4 regions of the Aminobacter sp. MET-1 genome follow, and region 4 is predicted to be linked to each of the others. Evidence: riboswitches for the same ligand, from Rfam matches in the RefSeq annotation. Region 4 holds a riboswitch; each other region holds the start of a gene.
The links. A riboswitch is a leader RNA that binds a small molecule or an ion and turns the genes downstream of it on or off. The one in region 4 is predicted to bind cobalamin.

Region 1: it holds a riboswitch for cobalamin, as region 4 does, so the genes downstream of both, NDO48_RS08970 (CbtB domain-containing protein) here and bluB (5,6-dimethylbenzimidazole synthase) in region 4, are expected to answer to the same signal.
Region 2: it holds a riboswitch for cobalamin, as region 4 does, so the genes downstream of both, NDO48_RS13435 (ribonucleoside-diphosphate reductase subunit alpha) here and bluB (5,6-dimethylbenzimidazole synthase) in region 4, are expected to answer to the same signal.
Region 3: it holds a riboswitch for cobalamin, as region 4 does, so the genes downstream of both, NDO48_RS05020 ((2Fe-2S) ferredoxin domain-containing protein) here and bluB (5,6-dimethylbenzimidazole synthase) in region 4, are expected to answer to the same signal.

What each region holds. Positions count from the first base shown of each region.
Region 1 is NZ_JAMSHL010000005.1:58,822-65,907, forward strand. Features, by position in the region: gene mgtE (magnesium transporter) at 17-1,444, shown strand; gene NDO48_RS08950 (MerR family transcriptional regulator) at 1,607-1,993, shown strand; gene NDO48_RS08955 (methyltransferase family protein) at 2,090-2,566, opposite strand; gene NDO48_RS08960 (DUF1624 domain-containing protein) at 2,563-3,561, opposite strand; gene NDO48_RS08965 (gamma-glutamylcyclotransferase) at 3,675-4,364, shown strand; cobalamin riboswitch at 4,433-4,629, shown strand; gene NDO48_RS08970 (CbtB domain-containing protein) at 4,665-4,844, shown strand; gene NDO48_RS08975 (CbtA family protein) at 4,861-5,640, shown strand; gene cobU (bifunctional adenosylcobinamide kinase/adenosylcobinamide-phosphate guanylyltransferase) at 5,633-6,142, shown strand; gene cobO (cob(I)yrinic acid a,c-diamide adenosyltransferase) at 6,142-6,759, shown strand; gene cbiB (adenosylcobinamide-phosphate synthase CbiB) at 6,771-7,086, opposite strand, start outside.
Region 2 is NZ_JAMSHL010000008.1:55,287-62,372, reverse strand. Features, by position in the region: gene NDO48_RS13455 (ClbS/DfsB family four-helix bundle protein) at 15-527, opposite strand; gene NDO48_RS13450 (nucleotidyltransferase domain-containing protein) at 790-1,395, shown strand; gene NDO48_RS13445 (OsmC family protein) at 1,469-1,891, opposite strand; gene NDO48_RS13440 (HNH endonuclease) at 2,002-2,901, opposite strand; cobalamin riboswitch at 3,309-3,519, shown strand; gene NDO48_RS13435 (ribonucleoside-diphosphate reductase subunit alpha) at 3,626-6,502, shown strand; gene NDO48_RS13430 (ribonucleotide-diphosphate reductase subunit beta) at 6,532-7,086, shown strand, end outside.
Region 3 is NZ_JAMSHL010000003.1:6,732-13,817, forward strand. Features, by position in the region: gene NDO48_RS05000 (MFS transporter) at 296-1,489, shown strand; partial or broken gene NDO48_RS05005 (nucleoside hydrolase) at 1,766-2,740, shown strand; gene NDO48_RS05010 (DMT family transporter) at 2,927-3,823, opposite strand; gene NDO48_RS05015 (LysR family transcriptional regulator) at 3,996-4,886, shown strand; cobalamin riboswitch at 5,121-5,327, shown strand; gene NDO48_RS05020 ((2Fe-2S) ferredoxin domain-containing protein) at 5,564-6,262, shown strand; gene NDO48_RS05025 (ABC transporter substrate-binding protein) at 6,264-7,086, shown strand, end outside.
Region 4 is NZ_JAMSHL010000007.1:73,988-81,073, reverse strand. Features, by position in the region: gene hemH (ferrochelatase) at 1-375, shown strand, start outside; gene NDO48_RS12230 (SPFH domain-containing protein) at 541-1,494, shown strand; gene NDO48_RS12225 (NfeD family protein) at 1,520-1,984, shown strand; gene NDO48_RS12220 (KpsF/GutQ family sugar-phosphate isomerase) at 2,142-3,140, opposite strand; gene NDO48_RS12215 (outer membrane beta-barrel protein) at 3,328-5,004, shown strand; gene bluB (5,6-dimethylbenzimidazole synthase) at 5,193-5,909, opposite strand; cobalamin riboswitch at 5,957-6,140, opposite strand; gene galU (UTP--glucose-1-phosphate uridylyltransferase GalU) at 6,208-7,086, opposite strand, start outside.

The sequences.
Region 1 (7,086 bases), on a different contig from region 4:
CTCGCGGGAAGCGCCGATGGAAGCCCAGCAAGATCATATGCACGGCGCCGCCGCCGCAGATGCCTCCGCCGAAATCTACGGCGAGGACGGGGTTATCCTTGCCTCGTTCCTGGCGCATATCGGCGCGGCGATCGCCGACCGTGACACGCTCACGCTGAAGCGTGACGTCGCCGGGCTTCACCAGTCCGAACTCGGCGACCTGCTCGAAGCCTTGCTGCCCGAACAGCGCCTGGCGCTGGTCGAGCTCATGGGGTCGGACTTCGACTTCTCGGCGCTGACCGAAGTCGACGAGGCGATCCGCCTCGACATCGTCGACAACCTGCCCAACGAGCAGATCGCCCAGGCGGTGCAGGAACTGGATTCCGACGACGCCGTCTACATTCTGGAAGATCTCGACGCCGAGGATCAGAACGAGATCCTGGCGCAACTGCCCTTCACCGAGCGCATCAGGCTTCGGCGCTCGCTGGATTACCCGGAAGAATCGGCCGGCCGGCGCATGCAGACGGAATTCGTCGCGGTGCCGCCGTTCTGGACCATCGGCCAGACCATCGACTATCTGCGCGACGACAAGGACCTGCCGGAGCGTTTCAGCCAGGTTTTCGTCATCGATCCGACCTTCAAGCTGCTTGGGGCGGTCGACCTGGACCAGATCCTGCGCACCAAGCGGGCGGTAAAGATCGACGAGATCATGCACGAGACCCGCCACGCGATCCCGGCGACAATGGACCAGGAGGAGGCGGCGCGCGAGTTCGAGCAGTACGATCTTCTGTCCGCCGCCGTCGTCGATGAGAACGAGCGATTGGTGGGCGTGCTGACCATCGACGACGTGGTCGACGTCATTCAGCAGGAGGCCGAAGAAGATCTTCTGCGCATGGGCGGCGTCGGCGACGAAGAGCTGTCGGACACGGTCGCATCCATTTCGAAGTCGCGCGTGCCGTGGCTGTTCGTCAATTTGTGCACGGCCTTCATTTCGGCTTCCGTCATCAGCATGTTCGGCGCGACGATCGAAGAGATGGTGGCGCTGGCGGCGCTGATGCCGATCGTCGCCTCGCTCGGCGGCAACGCCGGCACCCAGACGATGACGGTGACCGTGCGGGCGCTGGCGACGCGCGATCTCGACATCTACAATGCCGGCCGCGTCATTCGCCGCGAGGTCATGGTCGGACTGCTCAACGGCACCATCATCGCCACGCTTCTGGGGCTGGTCGCCGGCTTCTGGTTCCACAATCCCGACCTTGGCTTCGTCATCGCTGCTGCGATGATCGTCAACATGCTGGCGGCCGCGCTCGGCGGCATCCTGATCCCGCTGCTGCTTGACAAGCTCGGTGCCGACCCGGCGATCTCGTCGTCGATCTTCACGACGATGATCACCGACGTGATCGGCTTCCTTGCCTTCCTGAGCTTTGCCACATGGTGGCTACATCTTGGTGCAGGCGCCGGCTAAAGGCCGTTCCGAATTGACTTTTACGTAAGTCGCGTGCGAGACTCCTTGCGGACTTGTAGCAATTTCGGCTGCGCGGCCGCCTGGTCGCCCGGCATTACCGGCATGGCCGAAGCCCGGCAGTCCTTGAGGCGGCGCGACATCGCCCCGTCGGGTGGAGCACAGATGCGGGAATATTACTCGATCACCGAACTGACCCGCGAATTCGACATCTCGACGCGGACTTTGCGCTTTTACGAAGACGAGGGGCTGATCCAGCCGGTGAGGCGTGGCCGGACGCGCCTGTTCAAGCCGTCGGACCGGCACCTCATTCGCCAGATCATGCGTGGCAAGCGGCTCGGTTTTTCCATCAACGAGATCCGAGAGATCATCCAGATGTACCGGGAGCCCCCGGGGGAGGTCGGTCAGCTGAAGCTTATGATCAAGCGCATCGAGGAGAAGCGCGAGGACCTGCGCCAGAAGCGCCGCGATCTCGAGGAGACGCTGGCCGAACTGGACCAGGCAGAGGAGTCCTGCGTCGAGCGCCTGGTGGAACTCGGCGTCACGACCTGAGTCAGGATCGCCAATCGCCCTCTGCTCGCAAGCTGAATCTGAGTTCAGCCGTAATCCATTGCCTGCTCTTGCTTTTTGGAAAGCCGGCCGGCCTTGCTATATCCAGCGGCGAACGCGTTTGGTGTAGTCGATGTATTTCTTGCCGAAGCGGGACTGGAGGTGCTTCTCCTCGCGCTCGATGGCCAGTTTTTGCGTAGCGAAAGCGGCTATCAGCGCCAGGGCGATGAACCACAGGCTGCCGCTGACCATGCCGATGCCGATCAACAGCAACGTGTTGCCAAAGTAGATCGGGTTGCGGGTGAAGGAGAACGGGCCATCCATCACCAGGTGGTCCGAAGCCTTGTCCGGCCTGATGGTGGTGTTGCCGCGCCTCAAGGCGCGTATTGCCGAAACCTCGATGGCGACGACGCCCAGTATCACCAGCCAGCCGGCGGCGAAGAGCAGGTCCGAGATCGGCTCGGTGATCCAGGGCAAGGGATAGAGCAGGGTGAGCACGATGGCGATGGCAATCGCCAGCAGGTAGATGATCGGCGGCCACGGCACTCGGCTAGGGGCTGCCTTGATGTCGGTCATTGCGCTCCTCCCACGGGTGTCTGGCTGTCCGTACTGGCGGAGCACATGGCGGCGGTGTCGCCGACATGCGCCTTCAGTTCGGGGCTCTTGTCCGATGCATAGAGGCGATCGAGCGAATCGTCCTTCTGCAACTCGTCGAGCATGCACACACAGTAGCGCGAGCAGAATTCGGTGTCGCGGCTCTGTTGGCAAGAGACCTGACACGACTTGAGGAAGCCGACTTCGCGGGTTTCGACAGGGGCGGGGAAGAACTGCGCCCAGGCCCAGACCAGCGAGATCAGCACCGGCTGGTGGATGAGGTAGAAGGCAAGGCTGTGGCGGCCGAAGAAGCCGAGCGGCTTCGACCAGATGCCGGGCTTGAGCCGCGCCAGCCTTTCGAACAGGCCTGCTTTCAACGCCAGTCCAGCCAGGCCCATGCCTGCCAGCACCGCGCCAAACCATGGGAAGACAGGCACGAAGTCGTTGGAGCGGGGAGCGACGGTGTTGAGGCCGACCCAAAGCAGGGCAGGATGGTTGAAGACGTCGTTGCGCAGATAGCTGGGGGCAACGATCACCAAGGCTGCGGCGACGAGCGTCAGCAGCGGCGGCAGGCGTAGGAAAACAAGGCCGACGACGCTGGCAAAGGCGATCTGGTGCAGGATGCCGAAAAAGATGAAGGTATCCGGCATGGCATACCATGTCGCGCCGGTGATGACGGCGGCGGCGGCAACCACCATCGCAAGCCGTTTCCAGAAGCCGCGCCAGCGGATGCCCTTGGCGTGGGCGAGCACCAGGCTTACGCCAACGAGGAAGAGGAAGCTCGAGGCGATCGAGCGGGCGAACAGCTTCCAGCCGCCGAAGGCGGTCATGCCGGGATCGGCATAGCCGAAGAACTCGAGATCCCAGGCGAAATGGTAGATGGCCATGGCGATGAGCGCTGCACCACGGGCGATGTCGATCACCTGGACGCGTGGCGTTTGGGCTTGAACTTGGTCGGTGGTCGGTTGCATCGTCATGGCCATTCGCTTCGGCTTTCGGGTGTTTCGCCGCCCATGCAGCACTATCATGGTTGAAGCGCGGCAACAGAGGGACTAGCCAACGTCATGCACAGGGTTCGGGGATGTCGGCAATGAACGGTCGCGTGATGTCGTTGACCGAGGAGCTGGTGGCGCGCTGCCACCGCGAGGTGGCGGATGCCGGTCCCGATCCCGACGCCCAGCATCTCGACGACGCCGATTATGCGCGAATGATCGACGAGACGCTGGCGGCCAATCCCGAGGAGGGGCCGCTGTGGCTGTTCGCCTATGGCTCGCTGATCTGGAAACCCGAGGTCGAGCATGCCGAGGAGAGGGTGGCGCTGGCGCGTGGCTGGCATCGTTCGTTCTGCATCAACATGACCCGCTGGCGCGCGACAAAAGCCGAGCCCGGGCTGATGATGGGCATGGATCGCGGCGGCCAGTGCAAGGGTGTGGCGCTGCGGCTGATGGATGGCGACCGGCGCGAGCAACTCGACAAGCTCTTCCGTCGCGAGATGACGCTGAAACCCTCGACCTACAAGCCGCGCTGGCTGACGCTGGCCACCGATCAAGGTCCGCTGACCGCACTTGCCTTCGTCATCAACCGCGAAGGCCATGCCTATGCCGGGGCGCTCGGCGAAGACGAGGTTGTGAATCGGCTGGCCACGACGTGCGGTCATTGGGGCTCGGCGGCCGACTATCTCTACAATGTGGTCAAGAACCTGGAACAGCGTTCGATCCACGACCGGCATCTGTGGCGGCTGCAGCATCTGGTGGCGGAACGAATCGCTGCGCGTGCCTGATCGCAGGAACGCCGCATTCGAGCGCTGCGGCGTCGGAATTTGGTTTGCCGCCCCATGCTTTTGTTTCTATAGTCGCAGCCGTCGTCGGTTCCAGTTTTTGGAATCAAGAGGGAATGCGGTGAGGGAGTTTTTGCCCAAAGCCGCGGCTGCCCCCGCAACTGTGTGCGGTTAGCTCTCCCCAAAGGCCACTGAAGCTTGCTTCGGGAAGGCGGGGAAGGGTGTCGATCCGCAAGCCAGGAGACCTGCCGGCGACGAAGACTTTATTCTATGCCCTCGGGTGGAGGGTGAAAGGACATTGAAATGAACACGGTTACTTCCGCACTCGGCACTGGCGTTTCCTCCCAGTCGCGCGCAATGCAGCTGGCGATGGCCGCGCTGCTTGGCATCTTCGTTGTTGGCTTCCTCGGGTTCTCGCATATGGAAGTGGTGCACAACGCTGCCCACGACTATCGCCACTCGATGGCCTTCCCCTGCCACTAACGAAGGCAATCCAACCATGTCTGTCTTTCGCAACGTCGTGTTCATCGCGGCGATCAGCGGCCTATTGGCCGGCGTGATCCTGGCCGCGCTCCAGACCTATTCAACCGACCCGCTGATCTTCAAGGCGGAGACCTATGAGAACGCTGGCGGCCACGATCATGCCGCTACACCCGCTCAAGGCACCGAGGCGACAGCGCCTGCCACTACCGCGCAGTCGACTGCGCCTGCTGTCGTCGCACAGGCCCCGGCCGAGGAAGAAGCGTGGGCGCCTGCCGACGGCTTCGAGCGCTTTGCCTATTCGGCACTCGCCAACATCATCAGCGGTATCGCCTTCGGCCTGATCCTGGTCGCCGTTTCAGAGTTCGCCGGTGGCATCGCCAACTGGCGCCAGGGTGTCTTCTGGGGTTTTGCCGGCTTTGCCGTGTTCACCCTGGCACCCGGCCTCGGCCTGCCGCCAGAACTGCCGGCGATGCCCGCAGCCGATCTTGTCTCGCGCCAGATCTGGTGGATTTCCACGGTCGTCGCCACCGCTGCAGGCCTTGCACTGATCGCCTTCAGGAAATCGTTGCCGCTGGCGATCCTCGGCGTGGCGCTGATCGTTGCACCGCACGTCATCGGCGCACCGCAGCCCGAAAGCCACGACTCGCCGATCCCGGCCGATCTGCACCACAGCTTCGTCGTCGCCGTCACCATCTCCAACCTGGTGTTCTGGGTGGTTCTGGGCGCTGTCGCCGGCTTCGTGCGCAGCCGTTTCATGGGCGAGCAGCCGCAGGCGCTGAACGGTCGCCTTGCCTGAGACGCTGACATTCCTGCTCGGCGGCGCGCGCTCCGGCAAGAGCGCGCATGCCGAGCGGCTCATCACGCAGTTTCCTGCGCCGTGGACGTATATCGCCACGGCGCAGGCCTATGATGACGAGATGCGCGAGCGCATCTCCATTCATGTGGGGCGCCGTGGTGACGGCTGGCAAACGATCGACGCGCCGCTCGATCTGGTGGGCGCACTCGCCGGTCTGCCTGACGGCGCGCCTGTGCTCGTCGACTGCCTGACACTCTGGCTCACCAATCACATGCTGGCGGAGCACGATGTCGCTACCGAATGCGCGGCGCTTATCGAAACGTTGTCGCGTCCGCGCGGGCCGTGGTTTGTGGTGTCGAACGAGGTCGGGCTCGGCATCGTGCCCGACAATGCGCTGGCCCGCCGTTTCCGCGACGATGCCGGCAGGCTCAATCAGAAGGTGGCGGCTGTTGCCGACGAGGTGCTGTTTTTGGTCGCCGGCCTGCCGATGAAGGTGAAATGATGAAGACGATCGACGAGCAGGAAGCCGAGCGCCACAAGGCCAAGATGGCCAAGCGCAAAGCCGTGCAGGATGCCGAGGTCGCCGCCAAGACCATCGTCGAGAAGGGGCTGTTGATCGTCAACACCGGTCCCGGCAAGGGCAAGTCGACCGCCGCCTTCGGGCTGGCGCTGCGCATGTTGGGCTATGGCCACCGCGTCGGTGTGGTTCAGTTCATCAAGGGCGCCTGGCATTCGGGCGAGCAGGACGCGTTTGCCGCCTTCGGCGACCGCGTCGTCTGGCACACGATGGGTGAGGGCTTCACCTGGGAGACGCAGGACATCAAGCGCGACATTGCCGCCGCCGAAGCCGCCTGGGTGAAGGCGCAGGAGCTTTTGGCCGATCCAAGCATTTCGCTTGTCGTGCTCGACGAACTCAACATCGCGCTGCGCTACGATTATCTCGATCTGGAAACGGTTGTCGCGACTCTCAAGAACCGGCGCGAAGGCCTGCATGTGGTCGTGACTGGCCGTAACGCTAAGCCTGCGCTGGTCGAGGCTGCCGATCTCGTCACCGAGATGGGGGCGACCAAGCACCACTTCGCGGCCGGCGTGAAGGCGCAGAAGGGGATCGAGTTCTAGCTTTCGCCGCGTCAGAGCCAGATGGCGAAGCCGACCAGGCCGATGGTGCCGACGAGGATGGAATCAGCCGTCCAGTAGACGCGCAGCGCCGAGCGGATATCCTGGGCATTGGCCTCGCGACGACCGCCTGATCCCATGAAGGCGTCCTCGACCATCACGCCGCCATAGGCGCGCGGGCCGGCCAGCGCCAGGCCGAGCGCACCGGCCATGGCGGCCTCGGGCCAGCCGGCATTGGGCGAGCGATGTTTGTTTGCGTCGCGCCAGACGGCGTCCCATGCGGCCCTCGGATCGGCGCCCGGCACGAAGTAAGCGGCGAGCACGATGGCG
Region 2 (7,086 bases), on a different contig from region 4:
TCAGCGCGGCGATGTCAGGCTTCACCCCTCGCCTTTTGCCATTTGCGCAGGCGGCCACGTGCATTGGCATAGGGCGACGAGGCGTTGAACTGGATCATCCGACCCATCGTGTATTTTTCATACCAGGGTGCGCCATAAAGCTCGGCATCCGGATATTCTTCGACCAGCGCCACGATCCGCATCTTCGCATCCGCCAGGCGCTCAAGCAGGGCCGGCCAAGTCAGTCCCGCATGGTCTGCATAGAATTTCCCGGCAAGCCTGCCGAGTTCGTTCCACTTGAAGCCTGTGTCGGGGAAATCGACAGCGAGGCCGGCGCGGCGGCGTTCATGCCATTTCAGCACCAACTCGTTCCAGCCGATCAGATAGGCGACGAGGTCGCGCACGCTCATGATGGTGCCCTTCGCATGACCTTCCAGCGAAACCTCGCCGGCCAGCGCTTCCGGCACCGTTGCCAGGTCGCGCCACAACTTGCCGAGGCTGCTGTCGATCGCCTCAAGCAACTCGGCCTTGTTATCTGGAACACTCATCTTTCAACTTTGCCTGCCCGCGCGATTCGAAGTTGCCGTCCAAGACATACCACCTGCTGCATCGCCCTTGGCCGACCGCAAGCTTTAGCACTTGCGCGCTGGCGCAGACTGATGGTCCGCGAAGTGTACCGGCGGCTGGAGCGCCGCCAGCTGACGAGCCGTGGCCATTCGAAGCGTTCGAAGCCGAGAAGCATGCTATCCGAAAATCGATTCCGATTTGCGGATCTATGGGCTAGGTCATCGGCTCAAAGGATCCGCTGCCATGAAACACCCAGAAGCTCCCGACCACGATGCCTGGTGCACCTGGCATCCCCGAGAGCTGGCGGCGCGGCTGACCGGGGTCGACAGGCCCTGGTGCGTGGTCGGCGGCTGGGCCCTCGACCTCTGGCACGGACACCAGACCCGCGATCACGAGGATCTCGAATTCACCGTCCTGCGCGAGGACTTGCCGATCTTTCGCAGCGCGCTGAAGGGCGTCGTCTTTTTCACCGCTGGCGGCGGCATTGTCGAATACCTGCCCGAAGGCAGCACCATCCCGGCGTCGATTTCGCAGGTGTGGTGCCTGGACGTTGCCGATAACTGCTGGCGCGTCGACATGATGGTCGAACCGGGCACGCCGGAAAGCTGGGTCTGCAAGCGCAACCAGTCGATTGTCCGCCCCCGCGCCGAGATGGTCGGCGTCACCGACACCGGCATCCCCTATCTCAAGGCTGCGGCGATCCTCTTGCTCAAGGCCAAGCACCAGCGTGACAAGGATGAGTTCGACTTCCGTACCGCCTTGCCAAAACTGGAGAAGGCCGAACGCGACTGGCTGGGAGCCAGCCTCGGGGCAACGCACCCCGGTCATGACTGGATAAAGCTGCTCTAGACAGGCACCGGCCGGGTCTGATCAAGCTGCGCCCGAAACGCCACGGCCCGGCCGCGATCCATCCGGCAATCGCTCAGTTCGAGGTGTCGATGACCTCGAAATCATGGGTGATTTCGGCCGTCTTGGCCATCATCGCCGAAGCCGAGCAGTACTTCTCGACCGACAGCTCGATGGCGCGCTTGACCTTGTCGGACGACAGCTTCTTGCCCTTGACGATGTAGTGCATGTGGATCTTGGTGAAGACCTTGGGCTCGGTCTCGGCGCGGTCGGCATCCATTTCCACCACCACGTCCTCGACCGCCTCGCGGCCTTTTTCAAGGATATGGACGACGTCATAGGCCGAGCAGCCGCCAGTGCCGAGCAGCACCAGTTCCATCGGGCTCGGGCCCGGCGTCCGGCCTTCCGTGCCATGCGAGGTGCCGAGAACCAGCTTATGTCCGCTGCCGGACTCGCCGACGAAGGTGCGATCCTCGACCCATTTCACACGTGCTTTCACGAAGACGTCCTTCCCAATCAAAAAATGCCAGCAGGCAACAACCACAGACTCTATCGTCAGCTAGCGCGGCGGATATCGATGCGCAAGGCACAGAGCGGTTACTCGTACGCTCAGTGCTTGAAGCAGTTTTCTCTGTGCCATCGCAGAAAGTGCGGATGAGGCCGATCCGACCCGCGCATCGGCACAAGCGCTCGCCCGGTACGATTGATAATCCCGCGAATGCCATCGGCGTCGTTCGCTTGTCGGGAAATCAGGATCTCAAGCTCATCCGACAGGCTGATGAGCCCTCTGTCAAACATCCAGTGCGCAGTGCCGGATAGCGCAATGCCATTGCTCACGACATCGGGACCGCTGGCTTCCACCGGTCGGATATGCGCAGCTTCGACCTCAGCGCGTCCCCCGCCGTTGATGAGTTTTAGTCCGGTGACCGCACAGCGCTCGTCATAGGCGCGCAACACCACCTGCCGGAAAACGCGATCGCGCACGATGCGCGAACTGAGAAATGACGTCCGCTCCCGGGCTTCTTCGAAAACGAACGGCGTCTGCTCCTCCGCGAAGCCGTCGACAGGCAATTCGGGGTCATTGCGCGGAAGTAGTGGCTCCGCCTGATCCAATCCGAGGCTGACGATCCGACCGAAGTCGCTCGGTGACAGTGCTCGAACAGCAGATTGCGCTCGCCCCGAGATAGCGCCGGCATCGTTCAAGAGACCGCGCTCAATCACGCCCGCGTCATTGGAGAACGGCACCGGTCTCGCGAAATCGAGATAGCTGCCAGGCTCGATGATCGCCAAGAACATACCTGGAACACTTGGATCGTTTATGACCTGCTGGACCCTGGCAACAGCAAAATACCCTTTGGTGTCAGCCACCTTGCGAGGTTCATAATAAATGATCCAGTCACCGACGCAGGCTTGAACTCTGCCGAAGTACTGCGAAGGAAATTGATAGCGCTCCGCCGGACTATCGTCGTAGATCGAATCCGACCTGTGAATGAAGACCCCATACCCCATAGGCCTTCCGTAGCGCGAACATCCGGGAATTGCGATCTGAAAATCTTCGAATTGTCGCAGGTTTTCTCAAAGATCAGCCAGAGGGGCATCTCGATTTCGCCGCTCGGAACTACCCGATAACAGGCGCATCGGGGCCCTGCAGCGAGGTCAACGCATAGGGGCGTCGTGCATACCTTTAGCTGCAGCCTCTTCACAACACCCCAAACATCACAGATGACAGCGCCGATTCATGGCTCCTGTTCAACAGAGTAGCCGGGCAAGCGATCGACAAAGAGGTCGCGCCAGTTGCCCCGTGGGGGCCTGCTTGTCCAGCTCAATGGACGTTTCTCGGTCCAGATGGACATTGCGTTGAGCATCATCCACGAATTCCTCAGCACCCACATATTGACCATCCCCGTTATTTGACCACTAAATATACAAGTCGTGGTTCTTCCGAGTCGATTTCGGCCCGGGAGCTAAGAGGGAAGTCGGTGCCTCGAAAGGGAATGCCGACGCTGCCCCCGCAACTGTAAGCAGTGAGCTTGCGTCGAATAACGCCACTGATGCGATCGCATCGGGAAGGCCGACGTAAGTAATGACCTGCGAGCCAGGAGACCTGCCGTGACGGATTGATCGAACCTCGGGCGGGGTGTCCCGGCGGTGCGCTTGCAGTCGCATGGCCGATGGCATTTTGCGTCCAGCAGCGTTCCCGGCAAGCCCCGTCCGCAACGCCACGGGGATAGAGATGCCGGCGACTTCGACACAGACCTCCAACGGGATCGCTGCGATCCCTGTTTCCAATCCTAGAAAAGACACGACGGTGGCAGAACCTGCCTATCGCGTCATCCGCCGCAATGGCGGAGTCACGCCCTTCGATCCGACCAAGATCACCGTGGCGCTGACCAAGGCCTTTCTTGCAGTCGAAGGCTCGGTTGCCGCCGGATCGCGCCGTGTCCATGACGTGGTAGAGGAACTCACCGAGCAGGTGTCGACTGCGCTGGCGCGCCGGGTCGGCGAAGGCCGCACCTTCCACATCGAGGACGTGCAGGATCAGGTAGAGCTCGCATTGATGCGCGGCGGTCATCACAAGGTGGCCCGCGCCTATGTGCTCTATCGAGAAGAGCGCGCCAAGGAGCGGCAGGCCGAGAAGGAGATCGCGGCGCTGCCCTCTCCCTCGCTTCAGGTCCGGCTCGACGACGGAACTCTTACCCCGCTCGACGATATCAGGCTGTCGCACATCGTCGAGGACGCCTGCCAGGGACTGGAGGCGGTAGCGGCAGCGCCCATTCTCACCGAGGCTCGGCGCAATCTCTATGATGGCATCACGCTGGACGAACTGTCGCTGGCACCGATCCTCGCAGCGCGCACTCTGGTCGAGCAGGAACCGAACTACGCCTTCGTCTCGGCGCGGCTGCTGCTGGATCGCCTGCGGCGCGAGGCGCTGAGCTTCGTGTCCGGCCGCCCCGAGCAGGCTACGCAGGACCAGATGGCCGAGCGCTATCCCTCCTACTTCGGTGAGTTCGTGGCCGCCGGCATCGAGGCCCATCTGATCGACCCTGAGCTCGGCCGTTTCGATCTCGTCCGGCTGGGCGCAGCCCTCAAGCCCGAGCGTGACCTGCTGTTCCAGTACCTGGGCCTGCAGACGCTTTACGACCGCTACTTCCTGTACACCAGGGGCAAGCGTATCGAGCTGCCGCAGGCTTTCTTCATGCGCGTCGCCATGGGGCTGGCGATCAGGGAGATCGACCGCGATGCCAAGGCAATCGAATTCTACGACCTTCTGTCCTCCTTCGACTTCATGGCCTCGACCCCTACCCTGTTCAACTCGGGCACGCTCAGGCCTCAGCTGTCGTCCTGCTTCCTCACCACCATCGGCGACGATCTCGACGCGATTTTCAAGGGCATCAAGGACAACGCCCTGCTCGCCAAATATTCCGGCGGACTCGGCAATGACTGGACCCCGGTGCGCGGCCTCGGCGCCCACATCAAAGGCACCAATGGCGAGAGCCAGGGCGTCGTGCCCTTCCTCAAGGTTGCCAACGACACGGCCATCGCCGTCAACCAGGGCGGCAAGCGCAAGGGTGCGGTCTGCGCCTATCTGGAGACCTGGCACATCGACATCGAGGAGTTCCTCGACCTCAGGAAGAACACAGGCGACGACCGTCGCCGCACCCATGACATGAACACCGCCAAGTGGGTGCCCGACCTGTTCATGGAGCGCGTCGAGGCGGATGCGGAATGGACGCTGTTCTCGCCGGACGAGACCGCCGACCTGCACGACCTCTACGGCAAACCGTTCCGCACGGCCTACGAAGCCTATGAGGCCAAGGCGGCAAGCGGCGGCATCAAGGTTCACCGCAAGGTTCGTGCCGTCGATCTGTGGCGCAGGATCCTGACCATGCTGTTCGAGACAGGGCATCCCTGGGTGACGTTCAAGGATCCCTGCAACATCCGCTCGCCACAGGGCCATGTCGGCGTGGTGCATTCGTCGAACCTCTGCACCGAAATCACGCTCAACACGTCGAAGGACGAGGTCGCGGTCTGCAATCTCGGCTCGGTCAACCTCGCCAACCACGTGACAGACAAGGGCCTTGACCTCGAACGCCTGGCCAAGACCGTCAGCACGGCCATGCGCATGCTCGACAATGTCATCGACATCAACTTCTACACCATCCCCGAGGCGCGCCGCTCGAACCTCCGGCATCGCCCCGTGGGCCTCGGCCTGATGGGCTTCCAGGATGCCTTGCAGGCGCTGCGCATCCCATACGCTTCCAATGCTGCCATCGCCTTCGCCGACCAGAGCATGGAAGCGATCAGCTACCACGCCATCTCGGCCTCGGTGGATCTTGCCGCCGAGCGAGGCAGCTATCCGACTTTCGAAGGTTCGCTGTGGTCGAAGGGCATCCTGCCCGTCGATTCCATCCGTCTGCTGGAGGAGGCACGCCCAAGCGTGGAGATGGATGCATCCTGCACACTCGACTGGGAGGCCCTGCGCAAGCGCGTCAAGAAGACCGGGATGCGCAACTCGAACACCATGGCGATCGCGCCGACTGCGACGATCTCCAACATCTGTGGCGTGTCGCAGTCGATCGAGCCGGGTTACCAGAACCTGTTCGTCAAATCGAACATGTCCGGTGACTTCACCGTCGTGAACGCCCAGCTCTTCCACGACCTCAAGGTCCGAGGTCTGTGGGACGAAGTCATGGTGTCCGATCTCAAATATTTTGACGGCTCGGTCGGCCAGATCGACCGCGTGCCCGACGATCTCAAGGCACTTTATGCCACCGCCTTCGAGATCGAGCCAAGCTGGTTGATCGAGGCAGCCTCCCGCCGCCAGAAGTGGATCGACCAGGCTCAGTCGCTGAACCTCTACATCGCCAATCCCAGCGGCAAGAAGCTTGATGATCTCTATCGCCTGGCTTGGCGCAAGGGGCTGAAGACGACCTACTATCTGCGCTCGCGTTCGGCCACGCATGTCGAGAAGTCGACGCTCAAGGGCACCGACGGCAAGCTCAATGCCGTCTCGGCCAGCGTCGCTGCCACGCCTATCGAGATCGATACGAATGCGGCTTGGGGCAAGGCCTGCCCAATCGACGACCCCACCTGCGAAGCCTGCCAGTGATCGGCCCGGACAAACGAGAGGATAGAAGAATGCTTGACTGGTCCGAACCAAAGGCAACCACAAAGGCCGCCCTCCTGCCACAGCAACCCGACGCGGCTCCATCGGCCGAAGCCACTGGGCTTGGCGTGATCGAACGTGGCGGCGCGCGCGTGTCGGTCGACGACAAGCGCATGATCAATGCCCGTGCGGATGTGAACCAGCTGCTGCCGCTGAAATATCGCTGGGCCTGGGAAAAATACCTCTCAGGCTGCAACAATCACTGGATGCCGACCGAAGTGTCGATGCAGGCCGATATCGCCTTGTGGAAGTCCAAGGACGGACTGACCGAGGACGAGCGGCGCATGATCAAGCGCAATCTGGGCTTCTTCGCCGCATCGGAGTCACTGGTCGCCAACAACATCGTCCTGGCGATCTACCGCCACCTCACCAACCCCGAATGCCGCCAGTACCTGCTGCGCCAGGCCTTCGAGGAAGCGATCCACACCCACACCTTCCAGTACATCGTCGAAAGCCTCTCCCTGGATGAGGGCGAGCTGTTCAACATGTACCGCGAGGTAACGTCGATCACCGACAAGGCCGCATGG
Region 3 (7,086 bases), on a different contig from region 4:
CTGCGACCTCGTTCCGCTTCCCGGCAGGGCCAAAATCTCGATTGCCCCAGGGTTGACTCGGCAAGGCGCGGAGATAAGTTCCGCGCAGCGAGGTAACGTCCTCCCCCACAGCGGGAAAGAATGTCCGGGAACGGCCCGGCCCACTCAAGGGTCGAGGCATGTTTCGCTTGTTCTTCCAACGTGCCGCCAAAAGGCTCCGCTTCGGAGACAGCCGCCACGGATCCGCCGCCGCTTGTCCTGGTGTTCGCGACATCCGGACCCGGCAACGGTGCGCCGCCGGCCGAACCTGCTCGCCATGACCGACACTCACGATCCTCATCTTCAGGCAGACAGTTCCTCGAGCAACGGGCCCTCGAGCCGCTGGCCGCTCGTCCGCTGGTTTGCCTCGTCTGCAACCATGTCGGTGCCGCAAGCTGCCGGACCTGTGGCCTTTTCGCTGCTGGCACTGGCCATGCTCGGCGACGCCAAGGGCGGAGCCGCCATCATCCTGGCGATGACGCTGGCGCAGGTGGCCGGCGCAATTCCGATCACGCGACTGGGCAGGAACCTGCCGAGCGCCACCTTCCTCAGGCTGCTGGTGGGATTTCGCACCATTGCCCTCGCCGGCATCGCGCTATGCGCCTACTATCAGGCCTCCTTCGTCTGGCTCGTGGTGCTGGCAGCGCTTGCCGGATCGGTGAACGGGGCCGCATTCGGCTATCTGAGGTCGCTGCTCAACCACTTCACGCCCGCCTCGCGCCTGCCGCGTGCCCTGGGCATCGCCTCCACGCTCAACGAGCTGACCTTCGTGCTGGGGCCTGTCGTGGCATCGGGCCTGGGCTCCATATCGCCGGTGTTTGCGCTGCTGGCGATCACCGCACTTGGCGCGATACCGGTCCTTCTGGTCCCGCAGGCAGACATGGCAGATGTCGCAGAGGTTTCGCGCGCCGACGGCTCCGTCTTGAACCCGTCCATATTGCTGTGGCTCTGCTGCGCTGCAGCCGGCGCCTCGACGGTTGCTGCCATCGAGATCGGCGCCGTCGCCCTGGCAATGCAGTTCGGCTACGAGCCGGCCCTCGCCATCCTCTTTACCGTGCCGCTGTGCCTGGCCTCGGTCGCCGGCGGAATCTGGGTGAGCGTCCGCAACCGGATGGCGAGCAGACGCGCCGTCATCGTCCAACTGTCGGTGATGACGCTGGGGGCGGCCCTTGCCGCGTTTGGACCCTCCATCGTGACGACAGTGGTGGGAGCAATGCTCGTCGGTTTCGTGCTGGCGCCGCTTGGAACGCATTATGCCCTTGTGCTCGATCACCTGGCACCGCCACGAAAGCGGCCCGAGGTCTTTGCCCTTTTGCGCACCGCAAACGCGACCGGCGTCATTTTCGCCAGTGCCGTCATGACGGTCATCTCGCTGTCCGGCGCCCTTTTCGTGGTCACCGGCGCGATGATCGCCGCGACGCTGCTGGCCGGTTTCGCGCCCGTGGCCGCAGCCCGGCTGCCTGGAAGATGAACGCCCGAAGCAATTCCAGGAAAACTGCGCGGCGGTTTTCCGTCAGGAATTGCGCAAAAACAAAGAGAGAAAGCTTCCGCAATTCCAGGAAAACCGCGCGGCAGTTTTCCAAAGAGAAGGTTTCCGCGCTTCGAAGAAAAGCGGAAACGCCCCAGCTTCGATTTCGCCTCAAGGGTGCGCCTGGGATTGGTCGAGCGGCTTGGACCGGAAAGCTTGACGGCGCCGGGCGTGGCAGTCTCTAGTCAAGGCACGCTCGGCTGACAGAAAGGCGCTCTGATGGAAAAGATCATCCTCGACTGCGATCCCGGGCACGACGACGCCATCGCCATCCTTTTGGCGGCGGGCAATCCAGCCATCGACCTTCTCGGCATCACCACCGTGTCGGGCAACCACACTGTCGAAAACACCACGCGCAATGCGCTGTCGGTGTGCACCGCCTATGGCATCAAGGTGCCGGTTGCGAAGGGATCGCCAGGTCCTGTTATCAGCGACTAGGTCTTTGCCATCGAGATCCACGGCGACAGCGGGCTGGACGGGCCGGTGCTGCCACCTGCCTCCTTCGAGCTCGACAAGCGTCATGCGGTGGATTTCATCATCGACACCGTCATGGTGCATGAGCCAAAGACGGTCACGCTCGTGCCGGTGGGGCCATACACCAACATCGCTCTTGCTGCCCGCAAGGAGCCGCGCATCGTCGAGCGGGTGAAACGGGTCGTCGCCATGGGCGGCAGCTATACGCGCGGCAACATCACGCCCGCCGCCGAGTTCAACATCTATGGCGATCCGGAAGCCGCCGACATCGTGTTCCGCGCCAACTGGGACGTCACCATGGTCGGGCTCGACCTCACCCACCAGGCGCTGGCCACCCCGCAGCTTCAAGACAGGGTGCGCGCCGTCGGCGGCCCCATCAGCAAGTTCATCCTCGATATCTGGGCGTTCATTGCCACCACGCATGGCGGCCTCCTGCAGATCGAATATCCTGCCGTCCATGATGCCTGTTGCGTCGCCGCCATGATCGACGCCTCCGTCTTCACCACCGAAAAAGCGGACATCCGCGTCGAAACCGCCGGCCGGTGGACAAAGGGCATGACCGTCTGCAACTTCGAGAAAATGGGCGGCATGCGCCATTTCGGCGGCACCGCCAGCGAGCAGGTCAACTTCCGCCACACGGTCGCGATGCAGCTCGACCATGCCAAATTCTGCGACCTGATCGTCGACGCGCTGGAGCGCCTCACCGCCCGCAAGTCATGACCGGTCCTCAGGGCGCGGGGCAGCTGGCAGGCCGGATGCGGTCCGGCAGCTTCAGGCGTTCAAGCTTCGGAAGCGGCCAGCTGGTGGCGGCCCCCTCGCCTCTGAAGGTCTGATGGCCGGCAGCCCGCGTCACCACCCGGAGCGACGAGGACGGCAACACGATCCGCGCCGCGGCAACGACCTGATTTATCCGCGCGAGGTCAGCCACACCCCCACCAGCGTCACAGCCAGCCCCAGAAACATGGCCGGGGTCAGCGGTTCTGCAAACAGCGCCCAGGCCCACAGCATCGTCACCGGCGGGCTCAGATAGATGGCCGCGCTGACCTTCGCCACCGGGAACATGCGCAGCATGGTGTAATACACCGAATAGGCGGCAAAGGTAGAGATCAGCACGAGCCAGACCATGCCGATGGCGAACTCGCGCGTCATGGGCGGGGCGATCTCTCCTTGGGCGAGCGCGCAGATGCCGAACAGCACAGCGCCTGTCAGCGTGTGGATGCACAGGCTTTGGTGCACCGGCATGTTCAGCGTTTCGCGCCCCCTGCGCAGAACCGACGCAAAGGCGAACACCATCATCGAAGCGATGGTCAAGCCGTAGGCCCACAAGGGAGCGGTGCCGAAACTCAAGCTGTCGAAGGACACGATCAGCACGCCCGCAACGGCGATGGCGGTGCCCAGCCACTGCCGTCCGGTAAGCCGCTCGCCCAGGAGCGGTTGAGCCATGACCGCGATCGCCAAAGGCACGAGATCGGAGATCAGCGCGACCAGCCCGGTCGGCACGCGCTGCTCGATCGCCACCGCAAAACCGCCCAGATAGATGAAAACGGCCATGACGCCGAACCCGACCTGGGACATCACGGCGCGCAGACGCATCCTCGGCCCGAAAGCCAGGGCAAACGGCAGCAGCAGCACCCCCGACAGCAGCGTGCGCCAGAACAGCAGCACGGCCACGCTCGCCTGTTCGCTGGCATAGCGGACGCCGACGAACCCCGAACTCCAGCCGATCACCAGCAGCGTTGCCATCAGGGGCCAGAGAAAGCGGGACCGTGTCGGGTCCGTGGAAGACAGGGAAAGATCGGTCATGGGAAGCCCAGATGGATATCATCCCGGGTTAGCCGTTCCCTTGATGGCGCGCACATGACAAATTTCGATCAGGCGATGACATTCATTGCCGAACGGTAATCGTTTCTTGCAAAAATACCGTCCGAAGACGAATGTAATCCCCGTCAGAAGTGGATTGGCGTCGAGGCCCGGAATGAACGAGATCAATGCGAGGCGACTGGACATCGACGCGCTGCGCGCGCTTCGGGCGATCAGGCTCCACGGCGGCGTCACCCGGGCTGCCGAGGCGCTCGGCCTGACGCAATCGGCCGTGAGCCACAAGATCAAGCGCATGGAAACGAGCCTTGGCTGCCAGTTGCTGGACAGACGGCCCGGCGGCGGCATGTTTACCTCAGAAGGAACGGCGCTGCTCGACTACGCCGCAAAGATCCTCGACCTGCACGACGAGGCGCTGATCACCTTCGCCAGGTCGGATCTGGCCGGCCGGATCCTGCTGGGTCTCACCGAGGACACCACATGCTCGGACCTGTCGCGCATCCTCGGGCGCTTCCGGCGCCAGCATCCCCATGTCGCGGTGAGAACAAAGGTTCGAATGAGCCTGGTTCTGCGCGCGATGCTCGAGCGCGGCGAGATGGATGTGGCCATCGTGCAGGTTTTCGCCCATGAGGTGCGACCGACCGACCTGGTGCTGTTTCGCGAAAACCTGCACTGGGTCAAATCCCGCGAACTGCTGCTGGATCCTGAAGGACCGATCCCGTTCCTGTCCTTCGACGGCGACTGTTTCTACCGACGCTGGGCAATCGACATTGGACAGGATGGCGGGGCGGAGCTGGAAACCGTGTTCGAATGCTCAAGCGCCGCAGGCATCGTCGCTGCGGTCAATGCGGGACTGGGCGTCGCACTCCTGAGTGACCGCCATCTGCGTCCGGACATGGAGATCCTCGACAACAGCCTTCCCGCGCCCCCGCAGCTTGTCTACGTGGTGCGACGGGCGAAAAAGACGAGGAACCCTGCCCTCGAAAGCCTGATCTCCGAGATTGAGACCGAGGTCAGCCGCTACGGCAAACTGGCATTGGCAGGCTAGCCAATTCCTGTTCTCCGCCAGGAGGTGAAAGCTCTTGCTCGCGCCACAAACAGACGTCCGGCAGGTGCCGACAACAAGCTGCTGACGCTGACTATGCCGTGCGCAAGTCGAATGACGTCACACCAAGAAGAACAGCCAGCCATGGCATGTTCGTGCTCACAATATAGCTAATCTGCTTTTTGGGTCTTCCGGCAAATGGCTGACGAACGGGGATTGACTTGAAGGTCGATAGCGATAGGTTGCGCCCGTCAAGGTTCTGTCGCGACGGCCTGCGCCGACGTGACAGCTAAGAGGGAATCCGGTGCGAAACCGGAGCTGACCCGCAACTGTAAGCGGCGAGTTGTTACGCCAACGACGTCACTGGCACTTCGGTGCTGGGAAGACAGGCGAAACAGCGATGAACCGCGAGCCAGGAGACCTGCCTGACTGCTTAGGTTCCGTGGTCGGGGTGTGCCACAGGAGCGCGCGCTGTCGCGGCTGCCTCTGGCATGTCTGCGCGGCCACGTTTCCATATCCCCGCTCGCATCAGGTCGGGGATTTTTTCGTTGGAAACAGATTTTCCTTTTTCGAACTCCAAACTCAAGCCGGGCAAAGTGGCGTCCGGGCGGGCCGTATTGCTGGTCGCAAAGTCGGCATTTGCAGCGGCTCCGCATGCCGAAATGCAACGCATGGGGGCAATGGCTGCATTGTTACAGGGGGTAGCTACGGCGGTTGCCTGCTATTCCGAGCAGGGTCAGCCCTCGCTGCGCGACGCGCTCCTGTCATTGCGCGGCGGGCCTTATGAAACCATCATCGTAGTGCCGCTGGTTCTTCCGCTGGAGCCAGGATTCCTCAACTGGATCACACGCTCGCTGAAGCGCTGGCAGTCCGAACATCCAGGTGCGTGGCCGCCGATCCGGATATCCCGCGATATCGCCCAGAGCCTCCATTTCGAGCCCTTGCTCGGGGCTCTCATCAACGGTGCTTCTGCCGAGCCTGCAATTCCAACCGACGATCCCGTGAAGCTGGAAGGATCGCTGGTGCCGGCGCAGAAGCGACGGGTCCTTGTCTGCGAAGGCGGCGCCTGCAACGCGGCCGGCGCACACGCGATTTGGGGCCACCTGCGCAATGTGCAGGAAAACCGCAAGCTGCGCACGACCGGCGACGGCACGATGACCGCCAAGGCGACATGCCTCGGGCCCTGCAATCTCGCGCCCGTGCTCCAGGTCTTTCCCGAAGGCACCTATTACGGCGGCGTCACTGAGACGGCGGTCGACCGTATCGTCGAGGAACACCTGCTCGGCGGCCGGGTCGTCGAAGATTTCGCCTACCAGCCGACGGGCCGCAAACAGCGGCTGCGTCTCGTGCCCAAGAATTCCACATCTACAGGAGAGTAAGATGAACTATCTTTCGCGGACTGCATTGGCCGCGCTTGCCGCCGCCTGGTCGACCTTCGCCTTGCCTGCTTTCGCCCAGGAAGCGGCGCCTGCGGACGAGCAGGTCTTGCGGCTCGTTACGGCAAACATGCCGCGCTCGCTCGACCCCATCAACATCGATGCCCAGCGGATCATCAACAACGGCTTCGCCGAGCCGCTGGTTCATGCCACGCTCGACGGCGCAAACCTCATCCCGGCGCTCGCCAAAAGCTGGGAGCGGGTTGAACCGACTTTGTGGCGGATCGAGTTGCAGCCGAACGCCAGGTTCTGGAGCGGCGCGCCCGTCGATGCGGCGGCCGTCCAGGCATCCTTCGAGCGACACCAGGCCAAGAACACCCGCGCGGCCTCGATCCTGCGTGGCGCGACGTTCAAGGCCGTGGGTCCAACCACGCTTGAAATCCGCACCGAGAGGCCGGACCCGGCATTCCTGTTCAAGACGGTCACGATCGCTGTGCACAACGCCGCGCGCGCCGAAGAACTCGGCGATCGATACGCGCTGGAGGCCGACCTCTCCGGCTACTTCAAGCCTGCCGAGTTTGTCCCCGGCGAGCTCGTGGTGGCCAAGCCGTTCGAGGGCTACTGGGGCGAGCAGCCCAAGCTCCAGCGGCTCGAAGCCCGTTTCGTCGTCGATCCGCAGACCCGCTATCTGGCCATGCAGTCGGGCGAGGCCGACATGGATGCCAACGTCCAGTTCGAGCAGCGCCGCGCCTATGTCCGCTCCAAAGACTACAAGTTCCCTGTCGTCAACGCGAGCAACTGGAACATCTGGATGAACTACCGCAACC
Region 4 (7,086 bases):
TTCGAGCGCGGCGACCCCTATCACTGCCATTGCGTCAAGACGACAAGGCTTCTGCGCGAACGGCTCGGCATGGACGACAAGAAGCTGATGACCACTTTCCAGTCGCGCTTCGGTGCACAGGAATGGCTGCAGCCCTACACCGACAAGACCGTCGAGCGACTGGCCAAGGAGGGCGTCAAGTCGATCGCCATCGTCAATCCCGGCTTCTCGGCCGACTGCATCGAGACACTTGAGGAGATCGCCGGCGAGAACGCCGAGATCTTCCACCATGCCGGCGGCAAGAATTTCTCCCACATCCCCTGCCTCAACGACAGTCCCGAGGGCATGGCGGTGATCGAGGCAATCACCCGTCGCGAGTTGATGGGCTGGGTCTGATCCTGGCCCGTCGGGGTTGCCGGAAGCCTTGACCGTCCTCCCAGAGCATTTGCCCCCCAAACATTCAGACCCCATGTCATTGTAACGATGCTGAAAGCCGCTTAAGTCTCTCGGCATCAACCCGCGTCAAAGACTTGCGCGCGGCGAACGCGTGGGGAGAGCCGAATGGATTTCAGTGGTTACGATCTGGTTGTTCCGGCCATTGCCATCTTCGCGATCTTTGTCCTGTTCAAGGGCATCAAGACCGTTCCGCAGGGCTTCAACTACACTGTCGAGCGCTTCGGCCGTTACACCAGGACGCTTACCCCCGGCCTCAACCTGATCATCCCCTTTGTCGATAGCATCGGCGCCAGGATGAACATGATGGAGCAGGTTCTCGACGTTCCCACGCAGGAAGTCATCACCCGCGACAACGCCATCGTGGCGGTCGACGGCGTCGCCTTCTATCAGGTGCTGAACGCCCCGCAGGCGGCCTATCAGGTCGCCGGCCTGCAGAACGCCATCCTCAACCTGACCATGACCAACATCCGCACGGTCATGGGCTCGATGGACCTCGACGAGCTTCTGTCGAACCGCGATGCCATCAACGAGCGGCTGCTGCGCGTGGTCGACGAGGCGGCGCACCCGTGGGGCATCAAGGTCACCCGTGTCGAGATCAAGGACATCAACCCGCCGGCCAACCTGGTCGAGTCGATGGCTCGTCAGATGATGGCCGAACGCAACAAGCGCGCCCAGATCCTCGAAGCCGAGGGCCTGAAGGCAGCACAGGTGCTGGAAGCCGAAGGCCGCCGCGAAGCCGCCTTCCGCGACGCCGAGGCGCGTGAGCGCGCCGCCGAGGCCGAAGCGCGCGCCACCCAGGTCGTGTCCGAGGCCATCGCCAAGGGCGATGTCCAGGCGATCAACTACTTCGTCGCCCAGAAATACACCGAGGCGCTGGCCAAGATCGGCTCCGCCGGCAACAGCAAGGTGGTGCTGATGCCCATGGAAGCGTCATCGCTGATCGGCACGCTGGGCGGCATCGGCGAAATCGCCAAGGAGGTTTTCAGGAGCGAAGGCACGGCCGGCGCGCAGCGGCAGTCGCAAGCCCGCACCCCGCGCATTCCGCCCGAGCAGAACTGAGCGGCGCGACAGCGAGGAACCGCAGATGATCGTGCGTTTCATCACCGAGCTCGGCCCCTGGGTCTGGATGCTGCTCGGCTTCGTGCTGCTGACGCTGGAGATCTTCGCCCCCGGCGTCTTCCTGCTGTGGATCGGCATCGCCGCGCTGCTGGTCGGTGCGCTGTCGCTACAGCTGTGGGACTGGGCGTCCTGGACCTGGCACGCCCAGGTTCTTACCTTCGTCGTCCTGTCGCTGGCATCGGCCTACCTCGGCAAGCGCATCACCAACAACAGCTCCGAAAGAAGCGACCAGCCGCTTCTCAACCAGCGCGGCGCCCAGATGGTCGGCCGCACCGCGACGCTGACCGAGGCGATCCGGGAAGGCCGTGGCCGCATCAAGCTCGGCGACACCACATGGCGCGTCTCCGGCCCCGACCTGCCTGTCGGCACCCAGGTGCGCGTCGTCGCCGCCGGTGACACCGATCTGGAACTGGTGGTGGAGCCGGTCTGAGCCCGTTCGAGGCCTGAACCGAATTGGTCGAAACCGCCCCAACGGCCCTCATGGCGAGCTTGTCGAACCACGAGGGTGCCGGGCGTTCTCATTTGCAAGAAGTCAGATTAGCCTGACCTTGGTCTAGGCCAAACGGGATATCCCGGGATCGAGGAAGCTAGGCTGCGCCGATCCGGAGCAGATCGTGGAAATGCACGAGGCCGACCGGGCGGTCGCCCTCGACCACGATCAGCGCGCCGATATTGTTCTCGTTGAGCATGGCGATCGCCGCGCCCGCCAGCATCTGGCGGGGCACCGTCTTTGGCCGCGTCGTCATGATCTCCTCGACCCGGGTTTCAGCCAGGTTGCGGTCGAGATTGCGGGAAAGGTCGCCATCGGTAACGATGCCGGCGAGCTTGCCATCTGCATCGATGACGCAGACGCAGCCGAAGCGCTTCTGCGACAGCATCCTCACCGCTTCCGGCATCTTGGTGCCGACCGTGACGACCGGCATGCGGTCGCCGGTGTGCATCAGTTCGCCCACCGGCATCAGGCTGGCGCCCAGCTGGCCGCCGGGATGGAAGGTGCGGAAATGATCGGCGGTAAAGCCGCGTGCCTCGAGCAGAGCCACGGCGAGCGCATCGCCGATGGCGAGCTGCAGCAGCGTCGAGGTTGTCGGCGCAAGGCCATGCGGGCAGGCCTCGGGCGAGCGCGGCAGCGACAGCACGACATCTGCCTGCCTGGCGAGCGCCGATGCGTCGCCGGCGGTGATGGCGATCAGCGGAATGGAGAAGCGCCTGGAATAGCCGACGATGCCCTTTAGCTCGGCGGTTTCGCCTGACCACGAAATGGCAACAATGGCGTCGTCGCGGGTGATCATGCCGAGATCGCCATGTATGGCCTCGGCGGGATGGACAAAGTAGGACGGCGTGCCGGTCGAGGCGAAGGTGGCGGCGATCTTCTTGCCGATATGTCCGCTCTTGCCGACGCCGGTGATGATGGCGCGGCCGTTGAGCTGGCCGAGCACCGACACGGCGCGCGCGAAAGGCTCACCCAGCGGGCCTTCGAGCGCCGCCACGAGTGCGGCGATACCGGCCTGCTCGGTGGTGATGGTACGAAGTGCCGAGGCGATCGACGCCTGCGGGTCCGGCTCTTTTTTCAGCGATCCAGCGTGCATGGCGCATGCGTTAGCGCGTCATACGCCGGCTGTCCATCAATATTGCCCCTCGGCCTCCCTTCCGGGCGGGCCAGTTCAACACTCCATTAACCATGGCCATTTACCAGTTGCTAAGCACGGCGCAGTTCGCGCCGGCGAAGCAGTGGGTACGATGGCACGGGTCAGGCCGGAGCATAGGGGGCACCTCTTGGGTGCGCGCATCTGCGCCTTGCTGGCAACGGCAAGTGTGGCAGCGGTGCTGTGCGCCGGGCCGGTCCACGCCCAGGATGCCGGGCTGCGCGGCGCGGTCACCGACGACCAGGGCAAGCCTCTGAAGCGCAAGCGTCCCGCTGACGCATCGCAGGACCAGGCAACGGACGCCGACACGCAGAACCAAGCCGAGGACTACCAGCCGGCCAGTCCCGGCGCGGTGCCCGACAAGCCGGCCAACGCCTCGGCCAGCCTGTTCAGTGAACCGCCAAATGCCGACGATGCCTTCGCCAACGACGCGGGCCCCTTGCAGGCGCTGCCGCCGACCACGGCACGCGACCGGGCCAAGGCGCGGCGCGAGCAGCTCGCCGGCCGGCAACAGCCGGCGAACGCGCCGAAGAAGACCCCTGCCCCCGAGCAGGATGAAACCACCACCGGCACCGTGCGCCAGCAGACGGTGGATTTCGAAGGCAGCGAGGACAACGGCCCCGAATCCGCGCGCCAGGCAGCGATCGAAGGCCGCAAGCCGCAGCCCGAGCTCAATCCCTACGACCCGACGGGCATCCGCTTCGGCACCTTCGTGCTCAAGCCAAGCCTGGAACAGGGCGTCACCGCGACCTCCAACGCCGATTCGAGTTCGGATGGAAAGTCGGCGATCCTGTCTGAAACCACGCTCCGCCTGAATGCGGCGTCCGACTGGGACAGCCATTCGGCCACCGTCGATGCCTATGGCAACTTTCGCAAGTCGGTGTCCGGGCAGGAGGTCAAGGACGTCACCGGCGGCATCGACGGCCGCCTCCAGCTCGATCTTGCCGAAGGCATGCGCGCACTTGCCCGCCTCGGCTACAATGTCCGCCCGGAATCGGCGACCTCGCCCGTCGTCATCATCGGCACCGCCGAGCGCCCCACCCTGCAGACCTTCAACGGCTCGCTCGGCCTGGAAAAGGACGTCGGCAAGCTGCGCTTCGGCATATCGGGCGAAGCCGTCAAGGAAAGCTATGGCGACGCCGCTCTGTCGGGCGGCGGCACGCTGTCGCAGAAGGACAGGAACTCGACCCTCTACAATGGCAGGCTGCGCATCGGCTACGAGGTGTCGCCGGCGCTGACCCCGTTCGGCGAAATCCAGTTCGGCCGTCGCATCTACGACCTGAGGTTCGACACCGCCGGTTTCGAGCGTTCGGCAAATCAGTTTGCCGCCCTTGCAGGCGTCGAGATCGACATGGGCGAGAAATTCGGCGGCGAGATTTCCGCCGGCTGGGTCGGCCAGACCTTTGACGACGGCAGGCTGGGCAGCATCTCCGCCGCCTCCGTCGCCGCAGATCTCCGGTGGTCGCCGATGCGCGGCACCATCGTCACCCTCAACGGCACCACCTCGCTGGAAGGTTCGACGTCGGCAGGCGAAAGCGGCTCAGTACTCTATGCGGCGCGTCTCGGCGTCGAGCGCCAGATGCGCGCCAACCTCACCGGCTTCGCCGCCGCCGGCATCGGCTGGCGCGATTACGCCGGTTCAACCGACCATGATCTGTCCCTCAGTGCCGAGGCGGGCCTCACCTGGTGGCTCAACCGCTACACCGGCCTCACCGGACGCCTGCGCCACGAGACCTTCAGCAGCACGCTCTCCAACCGCGACAGCACCACCAACAGCGTCTTCGTCGGCGTGAAAGTTCAGCGCTAGGGTCTCAGCGTGCCGGCTTCGACTGGTGTCGCCTGCACATCCCGCAGTTCGTCATCCTCGACGTAGCGAGCGGAGAGTGTCGCGGATCCATGCCGTGGCCGGCAAAGTTGTCGGGACGGTCCAGAACGGCCGGAGCTGCGAGCCCCCAAAACGAGCACCCGGCAGCGCAAGAACGCCCGCCGCCCCGCTCATCCCAATCCTGCCACCGCCTCCTTCACCCCCTGCTCCCCCTCGCCGGCAAACACTTCGCTCATGACAAGCTCGGCCAACGGCAGCCGGTTGCCCCAGCCATGGCGCTCGAGATCTGGGCGCGCGGCGAATTCGCTGACGCGGCCAACGCAGAGATAGGCCACCGGCACGACATGTTCGGGGATCGCCAGCAATGCCTTCAGTGCGTCACGGTCGAGGATACTGACCCAGCCGATGCCGATGCCTTCGGCACGCGCCGCCAGCCAGAGGTTCTGCACCGCGCAAACAGTGCTGTAGAGATCCATTTCCGGATTGTGCCAGCGCCCCAGCGGCGAGTTGGCCGAGCGTCCCCGATCGCAGGTCACGACCAGGTTGAGCGGCGCCTCGCAGATGCCTTCGAGCTTGAGCTTGCGATAGAGCGCCTGCTTCTCCTCGACAATATGCGGCAGCTCCTGCCCGCGCGCCGCGAAAAACAGGTCGCGCACCAGCGCCCGGCGCTTGGCATCGCGGATGATGATGAAGTTCCATGGCTGCATGAAGCCGACCGATGGCGCGTGATGCGCCGCCATCAAAAGGCGCGCCATGACCACGTCGTCTATCGGATCGGGCAGGAAATGGCTGCGCACGTCGCGACGGGTGAAGATGGCCTTGTAGACGGCGTCCTGCGCCGCGGCATCGAACGAGCCGCAGGCGGTTTGAACATGGGCGGCCGGCATCGCGTGTCCCCTTGCGATAGAAACGGCGTCCGTCCGCCTGTCCATGCGGTGGACCATCTCTGCCGGGCCGGTCTTCTGGCTTCGAGTTCATCCCGCTTTCAGCACCTTCCCATCCTGCCGGACAGTGGCTTTTGCCGATACGGTCCCTCTTACAGCGATGGGCACGCCACGGAGTTTCACCGTGTTCCCGATTCTCCCGCATGAGCGGGCACCTGGCGGGAGTGTTCTACAGGCCTTGCGGGCCCTTGGCCACCGCGCCGCGCGCCCGAAAATGACGCGCGGGCGACATTGACGGGGCTCAGCGGCTGGGTTTCACCTCGCCCAGAAGCCCTTCGATCACTTCGGCCATGCGGCCGCTGATGTCGGAGCGCGCCAGGGCAAATGCCACATTGGCCTCGACAAAACCTTCCGGCGAGCCGCAGTCGAAGGTCCGGCCGCGATAGTGATAGCCATAAAAGGGCTGCGACTTCTCGAGCTTCAGCATGGCATCGGTCAGCTGGATCTCGTCGCCGGCGCCGCGCTCCTGCTTGGCCAGCAGTTCGAAGATCTGCGGCTGCAGAATGTAGCGGCCGTTGATGAACAGGTTCGACGGTGCCGTTCCCTGCTTCGGCTTCTCAACCATGCCGTCGATGGCAAAACCGGTATGAACGGCCTTTCCCTTGCCGACGATGCCATATTTGTGCGTCTCGGCCGGGTCGCATTCCTGCACGGCGATGATGTTGTTGCCGGTCTCGGCATAAAGCTCGACCATCTCGCGCATGCAGCTCTTTTCCGACTGCATGATCATGTCGGGAAGGAGAAGCGCGAAAGGCTCGTCGCCGACCAGTTCACGCGCGCACCATACAGCATGGCCGAGGCCGAGCGGCACCTGCTGGCGGGTGAACGACGTCTGGCCCGGCGCCGGCTGCAGCTTCTGCAGCCGCTCCAGCTGATCGCTTTTGCCGCGCTGGGCAAGCGTATCGTAGAGCTCGAACTGGACGTCGAAATGATCTTCGATGACCGCTTTGTTGCGGCCGGTGACGAAGATGAAGTGCTCGATGCCCGCTTCGCGGGCTTCGTCGACGACATACTGGATGACGGGACGGTCGACGACCGTCAGCATCTCCTTGGGGATAGACTTGGTGGCCGGCAGAAAGCGGGTGCCCAGGCCTGCGACGGGAAATACTGCCTTGCGAAC